One region of the Pantoea sp. AS142 genome, then DNA from elsewhere that is predicted to be linked to it. Evidence: predicted binding sites of a transcription regulator. Region 1 holds the regulator's gene; each other region holds the start of a gene.

The links. The regulator CRP, encoded in region 1, controls carbon source genes, mostly activating them, when cyclic AMP is high. The targets are predictions, from matches to a motif close to ATGTGANNNNNNTCACAT.
Region 2: the regulator CRP is predicted to act here: its motif matches at 2,400-2,417, upstream of WFO64_RS10450 (nucleoside-specific channel-forming protein Tsx).
Region 3: the regulator CRP is predicted to act here: its motif matches at 2,112-2,129, upstream of epd (erythrose-4-phosphate dehydrogenase).

What each region holds. Positions count from the first base shown of each region.
Region 1 covers NZ_JBBCMO010000006.1:198,019-202,219, reverse strand. The annotation lists gene WFO64_RS13275 (phosphoribulokinase) at 1-344, shown strand, start outside; gene WFO64_RS13270 (OsmC family protein) at 675-1,079, opposite strand; gene crp (cAMP-activated global transcriptional regulator CRP) at 1,383-2,015, shown strand; gene WFO64_RS13260 (YccS/YhfK family putative transporter) at 2,073-4,148, shown strand; gene argD (bifunctional acetylornithine/succinyldiaminopimelate transaminase) at 4,150-4,201, opposite strand, start outside.
Region 2 covers NZ_JBBCMO010000004.1:214,200-218,400, forward strand. The annotation lists gene WFO64_RS10435 (helix-turn-helix domain-containing protein) at 1-6, opposite strand, end outside; gene WFO64_RS10440 (response regulator) at 320-979, shown strand; gene WFO64_RS10445 (sensor histidine kinase) at 976-2,331, shown strand; gene WFO64_RS10450 (nucleoside-specific channel-forming protein Tsx) at 2,611-3,477, shown strand; gene yjdN (VOC family metalloprotein YjdN) at 3,614-4,048, opposite strand; gene WFO64_RS10460 (LysR family transcriptional regulator) at 4,121-4,201, opposite strand, start outside.
Region 3 covers NZ_JBBCMO010000005.1:163,606-167,806, forward strand. The annotation lists gene tkt (transketolase) at 5-1,999, shown strand; gene epd (erythrose-4-phosphate dehydrogenase) at 2,319-3,338, shown strand; gene pgk (phosphoglycerate kinase) at 3,390-4,201, shown strand, end outside.

The DNA.
Region 1 (4,201 bases):
GTGAAGCGGTGATGGATTCAGTGGTGCGATCGATGGAAGATTATATCAACTTCATTACCCCACAGTTTTCACGCACCCATATCAACTTTCAGCGCGTCCCAACCGTGGATACCTCGAATCCGTTCGCCGCCCGTGCCATTCCGTCACTGGATGAGAGCTTTGTGGTGATTCACTTTCAGGCGGTGGAAGATATCGACTTCCCCTATCTGCTGGCAATGTTGCAGGGTTCGTTTATCTCGCACATTAATACGCTGGTGGTGCCGGGCGGCAAAATGGGTCTGGCGATGGAGTTGATTATGGGGCCGCTGGTGAAGCGGCTGATGGAAGGTAAACGCATTGAATAAAAGGTCAGAAAGGACCTCATCAGACTAATGCCAATGCCAATGCAGGGTGAGTCTTACAGCAGCGAAAAAGCTTAACACGTGGGGAACCGGGTCTGAGCAGGAAAGCGTCCTGCGCCAGGGGACAAAAACGCCGGGAGCGTTTTTGAACAACGCAAAGCGTTGGCCCGGCTACGGGCGCACCTCAGGGATGAGGTGCGTAATCGCGCGGACCGGAGCGGCCAGGGATTGGCTTAAGCGACGTTTCGATCTGACCCGGTTCACTGCGCAGGCACGGTCTTAAGACTACACGAATCCGTTTTTGCCATTGCCCCTAAAAAGCCCCTCCGACTATTACAGTTCGATCACTTCATAGCTGTGGGTAAGGGTGACGCCTTTACCCAGCATGATGGCAACAGAGCAATACTTTTCAGCAGAAAGATCCACTGCGCGTGAGACCGCTTTATCCTGGAGCGTTTTGCCACTCACAATAAAATGCAGGTTGATGTGCGTAAAGATTCGCGGCGTCTCTTCACGACGTTCTGAGGTCAGTTTTACTTCACAATCAGCCACATCGTTGCGGCCTTTTTGCAGAATTGATACTACGTCAATCGCGCTGCATCCACCCGCCGCCATCAGCACCATCTCCATTGGGCTGGGCGCTTTATCACCCGAATTTCCATCCATCAGTATCTGATGGCCGGATGAGGATTCTCCGAGAAATGTCAACCCTTCTACCCATTTCACTCTTGCCTGCATGATTTTTGCTCCGGAATACGCTGTTTTGTCGCCAGCGTACGCTTTCGCCAGGTAAACAGCAATCCAGAGAAATCCGCCTGTAGCTGAAGCGAGACAACAGAAGACAGTCGACAAAAGCTGTGCTACAAACAGTGCTGAAAATATTTTTCGTCACCCGATGGCGAAGCCGGGAAGAATGATGCGCACTGCGCCTGATGCGGCCCGAATGATTTCCTGAAATGGAAACGCTTAAAGCTTTCACCGCCTGACAGGGAAAACTGCCCCCTGTATTTTGGGCACGATTACAACAGAGGATAATAGCGAATGGTTCTCGGCAAACCGCAAACAGACCCTACACTCGAATGGTTCCTGTCCCATTGCCATATTCACAAGTATCCATCCAAAAGTACGCTGATTCATCAAGGTGAAAAAGCAGAAACGCTCTACTACATCGTGAAAGGTTCCGTCGCGGTTCTGATTAAAGATGAAGAAGGCAAAGAGATGATTCTTTCTTACCTGAATCAGGGCGATTTTATTGGTGAGCTTGGCCTGTTCGAAGAAGGCCAGGAGCGCAGCGCCTGGGTACGTGCGAAAAGCGCGTGTGAAGTGGCGGAGATTTCTTACAAAAAATTCCGTCAACTGATCCAGGTTAACCCCGATATCCTGATGCGACTCTCATCGCAGATGGCGCGTCGCCTTCAGGTGACGTCTGAAAAAGTAGGTAACCTCGCTTTCCTCGACGTGACCGGACGCATTGCACAGACCCTGCTTAACCTGGCGAAGCAGCCAGATGCCATGACGCATCCCGACGGCATGCAAATTAAAATCACTCGTCAGGAAATTGGTCAGATTGTTGGTTGTTCACGTGAAACCGTGGGCCGTATTTTGAAGATGCTTGAAGATCAGAACCTGATTTCCGCACACGGCAAAACCATCGTCGTTTACGGCACCCGCTAATTCCTGTCACCCACGGCGTGATGGCAACATCACGCCGTTATTGTTTGTGTTGAGCCGATGTGGCGTCGAATTATTTACCATCCTGAAGTTAACTATGCCTTGCGGCAAACGCTGGTGCTTTGTCTGCCTGTGGCGCTGGGCTGGCTGGCTGGCGACCTGCAAAAAGGTCTGCTGTTCTCGTTAGTGCCCGCCTGCTGCAATATCGCCGGGCTGGATACGCCGCATAAACGCTTCTTTAAACGTCTGATTGTTGGCGGCAGCTTGTTTGCCCTCGGCAGCTTTCTGATTCAGTGGCTCACCCTGCATGCTATTCCCCTGCCGCTGATCCTGTTCGCCATGCCATTGTTGCTCGGCGTCACCGGGGAGATCAGCCCGCTGCATGGTCGCCTGCTGCCCGGCACCCTTATCGCCGCCATCTTTACCCTGAGCCTGATTGGCCGCATGCCAATCTATGTTCCCCCATTGCTCTATATCGGCGGCACGTTATGGTATGGGCTGTTTAACTGGTTCTGGTTCTGGCTGTGGAAAGAGCAGCCGATGCGCGAAAGCCTGAGCCTGATCTACCGTGAACTGGCTAACTATTGTGACGCCAAATATACCCTGCTGACGCAGCTGACCGATCCGGAAAAGGCGCTACCGCCGCTGCTGGCTCGCCAGCAGAAAGTGGTCGACCTCATCACCACCTGTTATCAGCAGATGCATATGCTGTCGGCAAGCCGCGATCACAGTCATAAACGGCTGACGCGCGCCTTTCAGGTGGCGCTGGATTTGCAGGAGCATATCTCAGTCAGCCTCCATCGGCCGGAAGAGGTGCAGAAGCTGGTCGAGCAGAGCCATGCCGAAGCGGTGATCCGCTGGAATGCCAAAACTATCTCGGCCCGACTGCGGGTGCTGGCGGATAACATTCTCTATCACCAGTTACCCGATCGCTTTGCGATGGATAAACAGCTCGGCGCGCTGGAGAAGATCACCCATCAGCATCCCGACAATCCGGTGGGTAACTTCTGCCTCTACCACTTCAACCGTATCGCGCGGGTGCTGCGCACGCAGAAACCGCTTTATCAGCGCGATCTGATGGCCGACCGTCAGCGCCGACTGCCGCTGTTACCGGCGCTGCGCAGTTACCTCTCGTTTCGCTCGTCGGCACTGCGCACGGCGGGTCGCTTTGCGGTGATGTTGATGCTGGGCAGCGCGCTGGCGCTGTTCTTCAACATCCCCAAACCCTACTGGATCCTGATGACCATTATGTTCGTCAGCCAGAACGGCTATAGCGCCACCCGTGTCCGCATTCAGCACCGGGCGCTGGGCACCTTTGCGGGGCTGGTGATCGCGGCCGCCACGCTACGCCTGGCGGTGCCGGAATCGCTGGTGCTGCTGACCATGCTGGCGATAACGTTCATCAGCTATCGCTTCACCCGCCAGTTCTATGGCTGGTCGATGATTGGCTTTACGGTTACGGCGGTTTACTCGCTGCAATTGCTGTCGCTGAATGGTGCGCAGTTTCTGCTGCCGCGACTGATGGATACGCTGATGGGCTGTCTGATTGCCTTTGGCGGGATGCTGTGGCTGTGGCCACAGTGGCAGAGCGGATTATTGCGGCAGAACGCCCATGACGCGCTGGAGACCTATCAGGATGCGCTGCGGCTGTTGCTGGGCGACGAACAGTCGCCAGGGAAACTCGCCTATCAGCGCGTGCAGGTTAATCAGGCCCATAATGCGCTGTTTAACTCACTGAATCAGGCGATGCAGGAACCCGCGTTTAACGCCCAGTATCTTAAAGATATGCGGCTCTGGGTCACCCACAGTCAGTTTATCGTCGAGCATATCAATGCGATGACGATTCTGGCACGTGAGCACACCATGCTCACGGCCTCGCTGGCTGAGCGTTACCTGCAATCCTGTGAAATCGCACTGCAGCGGTGCCAGCAGCGGCTGGAATATGATGGTGCAAGCTCCCAGGTCAATCTACTGGATGAGCTGGAGAACATCAGTGAGGGGCCGGTTACGGTGGTGGAACAGCATGTGCGGCGCATTCTCGATCATCTGAGCGTAATGCATACCATTTCATCGCTGGCGTGGAGCCAGCGACCCCAACATGGCCGCTGGCTGATCAGACGCTTACGTAAAAATTAAATCAGCCGTTGAGTACGTTGCTGATGGCCGTGGCGAAGCGGCTCATGCCCTCT
Region 2 (4,201 bases), on a different contig from region 1:
ATTCATGGTTCCTCCTGTTGATGCTGATGTGCAGTGGAGCCACTCTACCTGCCTAAATTTATCCCTTAATTAGCAGAAAATTAGCGCAGAATTAGCAACGGCTGGAATGGGGCGATAAGAGCCATTTCAGAGCAAGCTATGACGATTGTCCGCCAAAATAATTCATGCTGTATGCGCGGATCCTCAGAAGCTGACACAAGGCCGTGACAGCGGCGAGCAAAACAGCCAACGCCGCCACAGCGCGAAGTATGAAGGCGGATAATTCTGGCCTAACAATTGGTGAGTAAACTCTCTCTTATCTTTACGAAGGAGATCAGCCATGCGCGTGTTACTGGTTGAAGATGATGAAATGATCGGCGCGAACCTGCAGCAGGCACTGCAGGGCGCGGGCTGGTCGGTGGATTGGGTGCGCGATGGCGTCTATGCCCGGAATGCCTGGAATGAAGGCGGCTACAGCTGCGTGCTGCTCGATCTCGGCTTACCCCGCGATGATGGCCTGCAGGTTCTGCGTCGCGCACGCGCACGCGGCGACGCGACCCCGGTCCTGATTCTTACTGCACGCGACACGGTGGCGCAGCGGATACAGGGACTCGACAGTGGTGCGGACGACTACCTGCTTAAACCGTTCGATCTCCAGGAAGTCATGGCCCGGATGCGTGCCATTACCCGACGCAGCCACGGCGCAGCAGACTCGGTGCTGGGCAGCGGCGATGTCCAGCTGGATATGATGACCCGTGAAGTGCTCTACAAAGGCCAGCGCGAGCAGCTTACGGCGCGGGAATATGCCCTGCTCTACGCCTTACTGGAGCGGCCGGGGGCAATTCTGTCGCGTGAGCAACTGGAAAACCGCATCTATGGCTGGGGCGATGAAGTCAGCAGCAACGCGGTGGATGTTCTGATTCATGGGATGCGTCGCAAGCTGGATAACGACGTGATCCGCAACGTGCGCGGGCTGGGCTGGCGGGTTCCGGCAATATGAAACCCTTTACCTTTATGCGCTCATTACGCAACAAATTACTCTCTACGCTGCTGATTATTCATCTGCTGATGATCGGCGGCGTCACCTGGTATTTCTTTAGCTGTTACGGCGATATGGTCGGCACAATGAAGGACGATCAGTTGGCGAAAATCGCTGATGCCTGGTCCACCAATAAACAGATGCCTGCCCTGATGCCGATGCTTATCGCGCCTGACAAGGCGAAAAGCGCCTTTGTGGTGCAGTTGTGGGACGTTAAGGGTCAGTTACGTGCCAGCTCATGGCCGGAGCTGCAGGCCCCGCTGCAAAATCAGCGCGGTTATCGCGACGTGCATGTGGGTCAGTGCGACGACTGTGAATGGCGCATCTATACCCGGCCCGGCTTACCTGGCAGCGAGATCAAAACGATTCAGGTGATGCACAACCTCAGCTACATGAAAGCCTCAATGGTCAAACGGGCGCTGTCAGCAATCATTCCGATGATCCTGATGATGCCGCTGTCACTGCTGGTGATCTGGCTGGTGGTGCGCAAGATCACCCGGGATCTGCAGGTCGCTTCGCGTCAGATTGCAGCGCAGGAGACGCATCATCCGCACAATGTCTCACCCGAAGGCTTGCCGGATGAGATCCTGCCGCTGGTGGCCGCCTACAACTCACTGCTGAGTAAGCTGCGTGAGGCCTGGTCATCACAGCGTCAGTTCCTGGAAGATGCCGCGCATGAGCTGCGCACGCCCGTGACGGCGGTGACGTTGCAGCTGGAAAATCTGCGTCAGCATATCCAGCCAGGTGAAGCGAGTCGGCAGTTCAGCCAGCTGGAAGCGGGCGTCACGCGCACCCGTCATTTGGTCACGCAGTTACTCAATGTCTCACGGCAGGATGACCAGAGCGTGGTGGCCAGCGTTGAGCATATTGAACTGGAAGATCTACTGAAAGAGAGCATTGAGCAGCTGATGGTGGTGGCGGATAAACGCGGCATCGATATCGGCTTCAATGGCTCGACACAGTACCGTCTGCAGGCCAGCCGCTCCGAGTTGCGCAGCCTGTTCGACAACCTGATTGGCAACGCCATGTTGCACACGCCGGAAGGCAGCCTGGTCGATGTGCTGCTGCATCGGGTCGCAGGTAAAACCGTGGTCGATATTGTCGATAACGGGCCAGGCATGCCGGAATCCTTTATCGAACGCGCGTTTGACCGTTTTACCCGTTCGCCTGACGTTAAAGCCCAGGGCAGCGGGCTGGGGTTATCCATCGTGCGCAACGTCGCACAGAAGCATCAGATTCACGTTGCTCTTTCCAATTGTCTGACGCCACAGGGGACTATTTGTGGTTTGCAGGTTCGCGTTACCCTTCCCTGATCCCGCCCGTTTGATGACGAACCAGACAACGTAAACGGTTGCCTGGTTCCGTTCGATCCCAGCCATTATTGTGAAGCGCATCACATTTTAGCTGAATTGTGATGCAACACTTTTTGACAAACGTGAGCAAAATCTATTTTCTATCGATCTGTTACAGGCACGCTACGCGGGCTGAATAACGGGCTGTTATTTGCTGTGAAACCCTCATTCCCATCAAGGGACCGATTTCTCCCTGACTGCGTCTGCTGTGCGGCGGTCAAAAGCATGTGGCTGATAATAATGAAATTTAAAACGTTGGTAGCAGGTGCCGTGCTGGCATGTTCATTGAGTGGTGCTGCGCAGGCTGCTGAAAGCGATCCGCAGTATCTCTCAGACTGGTGGCATCAGAGCGTAAACGTGGTAGGCAGCTACCACACGCGTTTCGGACCGCAGTTTAACAACGACGTTTATCTTGAATATGAAGCGTTTGCGAAGAAAGACTGGTTCGATTTCTACGGCTATCTCGACGTACCTAACTTCTTCGGCGCGGGCAACAGCAATGCCAATGGCGTGTTCGACCACGGTTCACCGATGTTTATGGAGATTGAGCCACGCTTCTCTATCGACAAACTGACCGGCACCAGCCTGGCGTTTGGCCCGTTCAAAGAGTGGTATTTCGCCAACAACTACATCTACGACATGGGCCGCAACAGCGATAACCGCCAGAACACCTGGTATATGGGTCTGGGCACCGATATTGATACGCACAGCGACGTCGGCCTGTCGCTGAACGTTTACGCCAAATATCAGTGGGAAAACTACGGTGCGGCGAACGAAAACAGCTGGGATGGCTACCGCTTCAAGGTGAAATATTTCGTGCCAATCACCACGCTGTGGGGCGGTAATCTGGGCTATGTGGGCTTTACTAACTTCGACTGGGGTTCCGATCTCAACGAGAAAGGCGGTTCATCACGCACCAGTAACTCCATCGCCTCCAGTCACATTCTGTCACTGGGTTACGATCACTGGCACTTCTCTGCGGTGGCGCGTTACTTCCACAACGGCGGACAGTGGGCGGATGGTCAGGAGCTGAACTTCGGCAAAGGTCCGTTTGAAGTGAAATCTACTGGCTGGGGTTACTACCTGGTGGCGGGTTATAACTTTTGATGAAAACGGGCGGCTGGAATAACCGCCCGTTACGCGAAAAGCTGGCTGCGGGCTTAAAGCCTCAGGCCAGCACTTTCGGATGCAGGCTAATCAGGTAAACGCTGGCATCTGCTGTTGGCTGCTCTTACTTCTGGTTCTACTCCGGCTTCTCGACATTGATGCGCCACGGAATGCCAAACTTATCAATAAACATCGCAAATCCGTTCGACCAGAACGTCTCCTGCCACGGCGTCGTCACCTTACCGCCTGCCGACAGTTTCTCAAACCAGGCTTTACCCTTATCGATATCGGTGGTTGAAAGGCTGACCGCGTAACCAGCATGTTCAGAGGCTGGCGGCTGATCCGTGTTGCCATCACTTAACATCAGCTCACCCTCACCAATACGCAGTTGGGCATGCATAATCTTCTCTGGTGGCAACGGCGGCGCAGACTGATCGCCGACCTGTTCGCCTTGATCTGGCATATCACCGAATTTCATTTTAGCCAGCAATTCTCCCCCGGTCGCCTGCAGGTAAAAGTCGATAGCCTCTTCACAACGGCCATAGAGAAACAGATAAGGACTGACTTGCATCTTAACCTCTATTTGTCGGTTGGATTTTTACAGTACCTTAATAGTGTAGACGATCGACTTTACTGCCTGATTTCACTGGCAATAACGGCGAAAGAGCTGTGCCATATAACTGCTCATTGGTGTCAGGGCGGTGTCTTTGCGCTGAATCAGATA
Region 3 (4,201 bases), on a different contig from region 1:
GAAAATGCCCTCTCGTAAAGAGCTTGCCAACGCCATTCGTGCGTTAAGTATGGATGCAGTACAGAAAGCGAAATCGGGACATCCGGGTGCCCCAATGGGTATGGCGGACATCGCTGAAGTACTCTGGCGCGGCTACCTGAATCACAACCCAACCAACCCGCTGTGGGCTGACCGCGACCGTTTTGTGCTCTCTAACGGCCACGGCTCAATGCTAATCTACAGTCTGCTGCACCTGACCGGCTACGATCTGCCACTGAGCGAGCTGGAAAACTTCCGCCAGCTGCACTCAAAAACTCCAGGTCACCCGGAATATGGCTACACCGTGGGCGTTGAAACCACTACCGGTCCACTGGGTCAGGGCATTGCTAACGCCGTGGGTTTCGCCATTGCTGAGCGCACGCTGGCCGCACAGTTCAACCGCCCGGATCATGACATCGTAGACCACAACACCTATGTCTTCATGGGTGATGGCTGCATGATGGAAGGTATCTCGCACGAAGTCTGCTCACTGGCCGGTACGCTGAAGCTGGGCAAACTGGTGGCGTTCTATGATGACAACGGCATCTCAATCGACGGTCACATTGATGGTTGGTTCACCGACGACACCGCTAAGCGCTTTGAAGCGTACGGCTGGCACGTGGTGCGTGGTGTCGATGGTCACGATGCTGATGCGATTGCTAAAGCGATTGACGAAGCGAAGAGCGTCAGTGACAAGCCTTCATTGCTGATGTGCAAAACCATTATCGGCTTTGGTTCACCGAACAAAGCGGGCACCCATGATTCACACGGCGCACCGCTGGGCGATGAAGAGGTCGCTCTGACCCGCAAACAGCTGGGCTGGACCCACGCACCGTTCGTTATTCCTTCTGATATCTACGCGGAGTGGGATGCGAAAGAAGCGGGCCAGGCGAAAGAATCTGCATGGAATGAGAAATTCGCCGCTTATGCGCAGGCATATCCTGAACTGGCTGCCGAGTTTAAACGTCGCATTAGCAACGAACTGCCCGCGAACTGGCAGGAAGAGTCGCAGAAGTTTGTTGAGCAGTTGCAGGCGAACCCGGCGAAGATCGCCAGCCGTAAAGCCTCACAGAATGCTATCGAAGCCTTCGGAAAAATTCTGCCGGAATACCTGGGCGGCTCAGCCGATCTGGCACCTAGCAACCTGACTATCTGGTCTGGCTCTAAGCCAATCAACGAAAATGCTGCGGGTAACTACATCCATTACGGCGTGCGTGAGTTCGGTATGACCGCTATCGCCAATGGACTGGCGCTGCATGGCGGCTTCCTGCCTTACACCGCGACATTCCTGATGTTCGTTGAATATGCGCGTAACGCCGCGCGTATGGCGGCACTGATGAAGATCCGTCAGATCATGGTCTATACCCACGACTCCATCGGTCTGGGCGAAGATGGCCCGACGCATCAGCCGGTTGAGCAGATGGCGAGCCTGCGTACCACACCAAATATGAGCCTGTGGCGTCCCTGTGACCAGGTTGAATCCGCTGTGGCGTGGAAATATGCCATTGAGCGCAAAGATGGCCCGACGGCACTGATCTTCTCTCGTCAGAACCTGGCGCAGCAGGAGCGTGACGCTGCACAGCTGGCTAACGTGGCACGCGGCGGTTATGTGCTGAAAGATTGCGACGGCACCCCTGAGCTGATCCTGATCGCCACCGGTTCAGAAGTTGAACTGGCTGTCGGGGCATGGGACAAACTCACCAGCGAAGGCCGCAAAGTGCGCGTCGTCTCTATGCCGTCAACGGATGCCTTCGACAAGCAGAGCGATGAGTACCGTGAATCGGTGCTGCCTAAAGCAGTCAGTGCACGCATCGCGATCGAAGCGGGCATTGCGGATTACTGGTTCAAATACACTGGCCTGAACGGCGCTATCGTGGGGATGACCGGCTTCGGCGAATCTGCACCTGCGGATCAGCTGTTTGAGCTGTTTGGCTTCACCGTCGACAACGTGGTCGCGAAAGCGAAAGCGCTGCTGGCGTAAAAAGCCAGTTAGCGGGGCCTGCTCCCGTCTGGCTTTCACAAAAACAAAGGGGCGAAAATCTCGTCCCTTTTACTTATTTATTCCTGTAGTAATAATTACCTTTGGCCTTAAATTGTGACAAAGATCCAATTTTAAGCAACCAGATTGATCACAGTCATTCCTGTTATTCCTTCCTTCTATTATTGTAGCTGAACCGTTTCAGTTACCGGGCAACCAACCCTGGTTTCGGACAATGCCGGGTAAGAATCTCCTGTACAAAATGCAGTGAAACGCTCAGGCTAACGGCACGTTTTTTTCAATCTGACGTGGCAGGAGAGAAATGACGGTACGGGTAGCGATAAATGGTTTTGGCCGGATTGGACGCAACGTCCTACGTGCGCTTTATGAAACGGGCCGACGTACAGAGATCACCGTGGTCGCGATCAACGAGTTGGCAGAAGCCACCGGTATGGCGCACCTGCTGAAATACGATACCAGCCATGGCCGTTTTGCTTTCGATGTCCGGCAGGAGCGCGATGTGATGTGGGTGGGGGGGGATACCCTGCGCATTTTGCACCGGGCAGCCATTGCCGATCTGCCGTGGCGTGAACTTGACGTGGATGTGGTCCTTGACTGCACCGGCGTCTATGGCTTACGCGCTGATGGCGAAGCGCACCTGCAGGCTGGTGCCAGAAAAGTGCTGTTCTCTCATCCCGGCGGCAACGATCTCGACGCAACAGTGGTGTATGGCGTGAACCAGCAGGCACTGACCGCCAGCGACCGCATTGTTTCCAACGCGTCCTGCACCACAAACTGTATTATCCCGGTGATTAAACTGCTGGATGATGCGTTTGGTATCGAATCCGGCACTGTCACCACGATCCATTCGGCGATGCATGATCAGCAGGTGATCGATGCTTATCACAGCGATCTGCGCCGTACACGTGCCGCCAGTCAGTCGATCATCCCGGTGGATACTCGCCTGGCGGCAGGGATTACCCGTATTTTTCCGAAATTCAACGATCGCTTTGAGGCGATAGCCGTCCGCGTTCCGACAATTAACGTGACAGCCATTGATCTCAGTGTTTCTGTGCATCAGGCGGTGTCGGCGTATGAAGTTAACACCCTGTTGCGAAGCGCGGCAGAAGGGGCATTTCGTGGTATAGTTGACTATACGGAATTACCGTTAGTCTCAGTCGATTTTAACCATGATCCGCACAGTGCCATTGTGGATGGAACACAAACGCGGGTCAGCGGTCAACACCTTATCAAGACCCTGGTCTGGTGTGACAATGAATGGGGCTTTGCTAATCGAATGCTCGACACGACGTTAGCGATGGCCGCAAGCGGTTTCAGGTAAGACGCGGTTTGCGTCTGGCAAAACTTATGAGAATCAACGAGAGGGTTCACCATGTCTGTAATTAAGATGACCGATCTGGATCTGGCTGGCAAACGCGTTCTGATCCGTGCTGATCTGAACGTACCAGTTAAAGAAGGTAAAGTGACGTCTGATGCACGTATCCGTGCTTCTCTGCCCACCATTGAAGCGGCGTTGAAACAGGGCGCGAAAGTAATGGTTACCTCTCACCTGGGTCGTCCGACCGAAGGTGAATACAACGAAGAGTTCTCGCTGCTGCCGGTAGTTAACTATCTGAAAGAGAAGCTTAGCGGTACGAACGTGACGCTGGCAAAAGATTACCTCGATGGCGTTGAAGTGGGCGCTGGCGAATTGGTTGTGCTGGAAAATGTTCGCTTTAACAAAGGCGAAAAGAAAGATGATGAAGCGCTGTCTAAAAAATATGCTGCCCTGTGCGACGTATTCGTGATGGACGCCTTTGGTACCGCGCACCGCGCACAGGCTTCTACGCACGGCGTCGGCAAGTTTGCCCCTATCGCCTGTGCTGGCCCGCTGCTTTCTGCAGAACTGGAAGCGTTGGGCAAAGTCATGAGCAACCCGGAGCGTCCGCTGGTGGCTGTGGTCGGCGGTTCTAAAGTCTCTACCAAATTTGACGTGCTGCAATCACTGGTCAAAATCGCCGACACCGTGATTGTGGGCGGCGGCATTGCTAACACCTTCGTGGCTATCGACAACAATGTCGGTAAATCACTTTATGAGCCAGACTTTGTTGAAGCGGCCAAAGGCCTGCGCGATCAGCACGGTATCCCGGTTCCAACTGACTCACGTGTCGGCACAGAATTCTCTGAAACTGCACCAGCTACCGT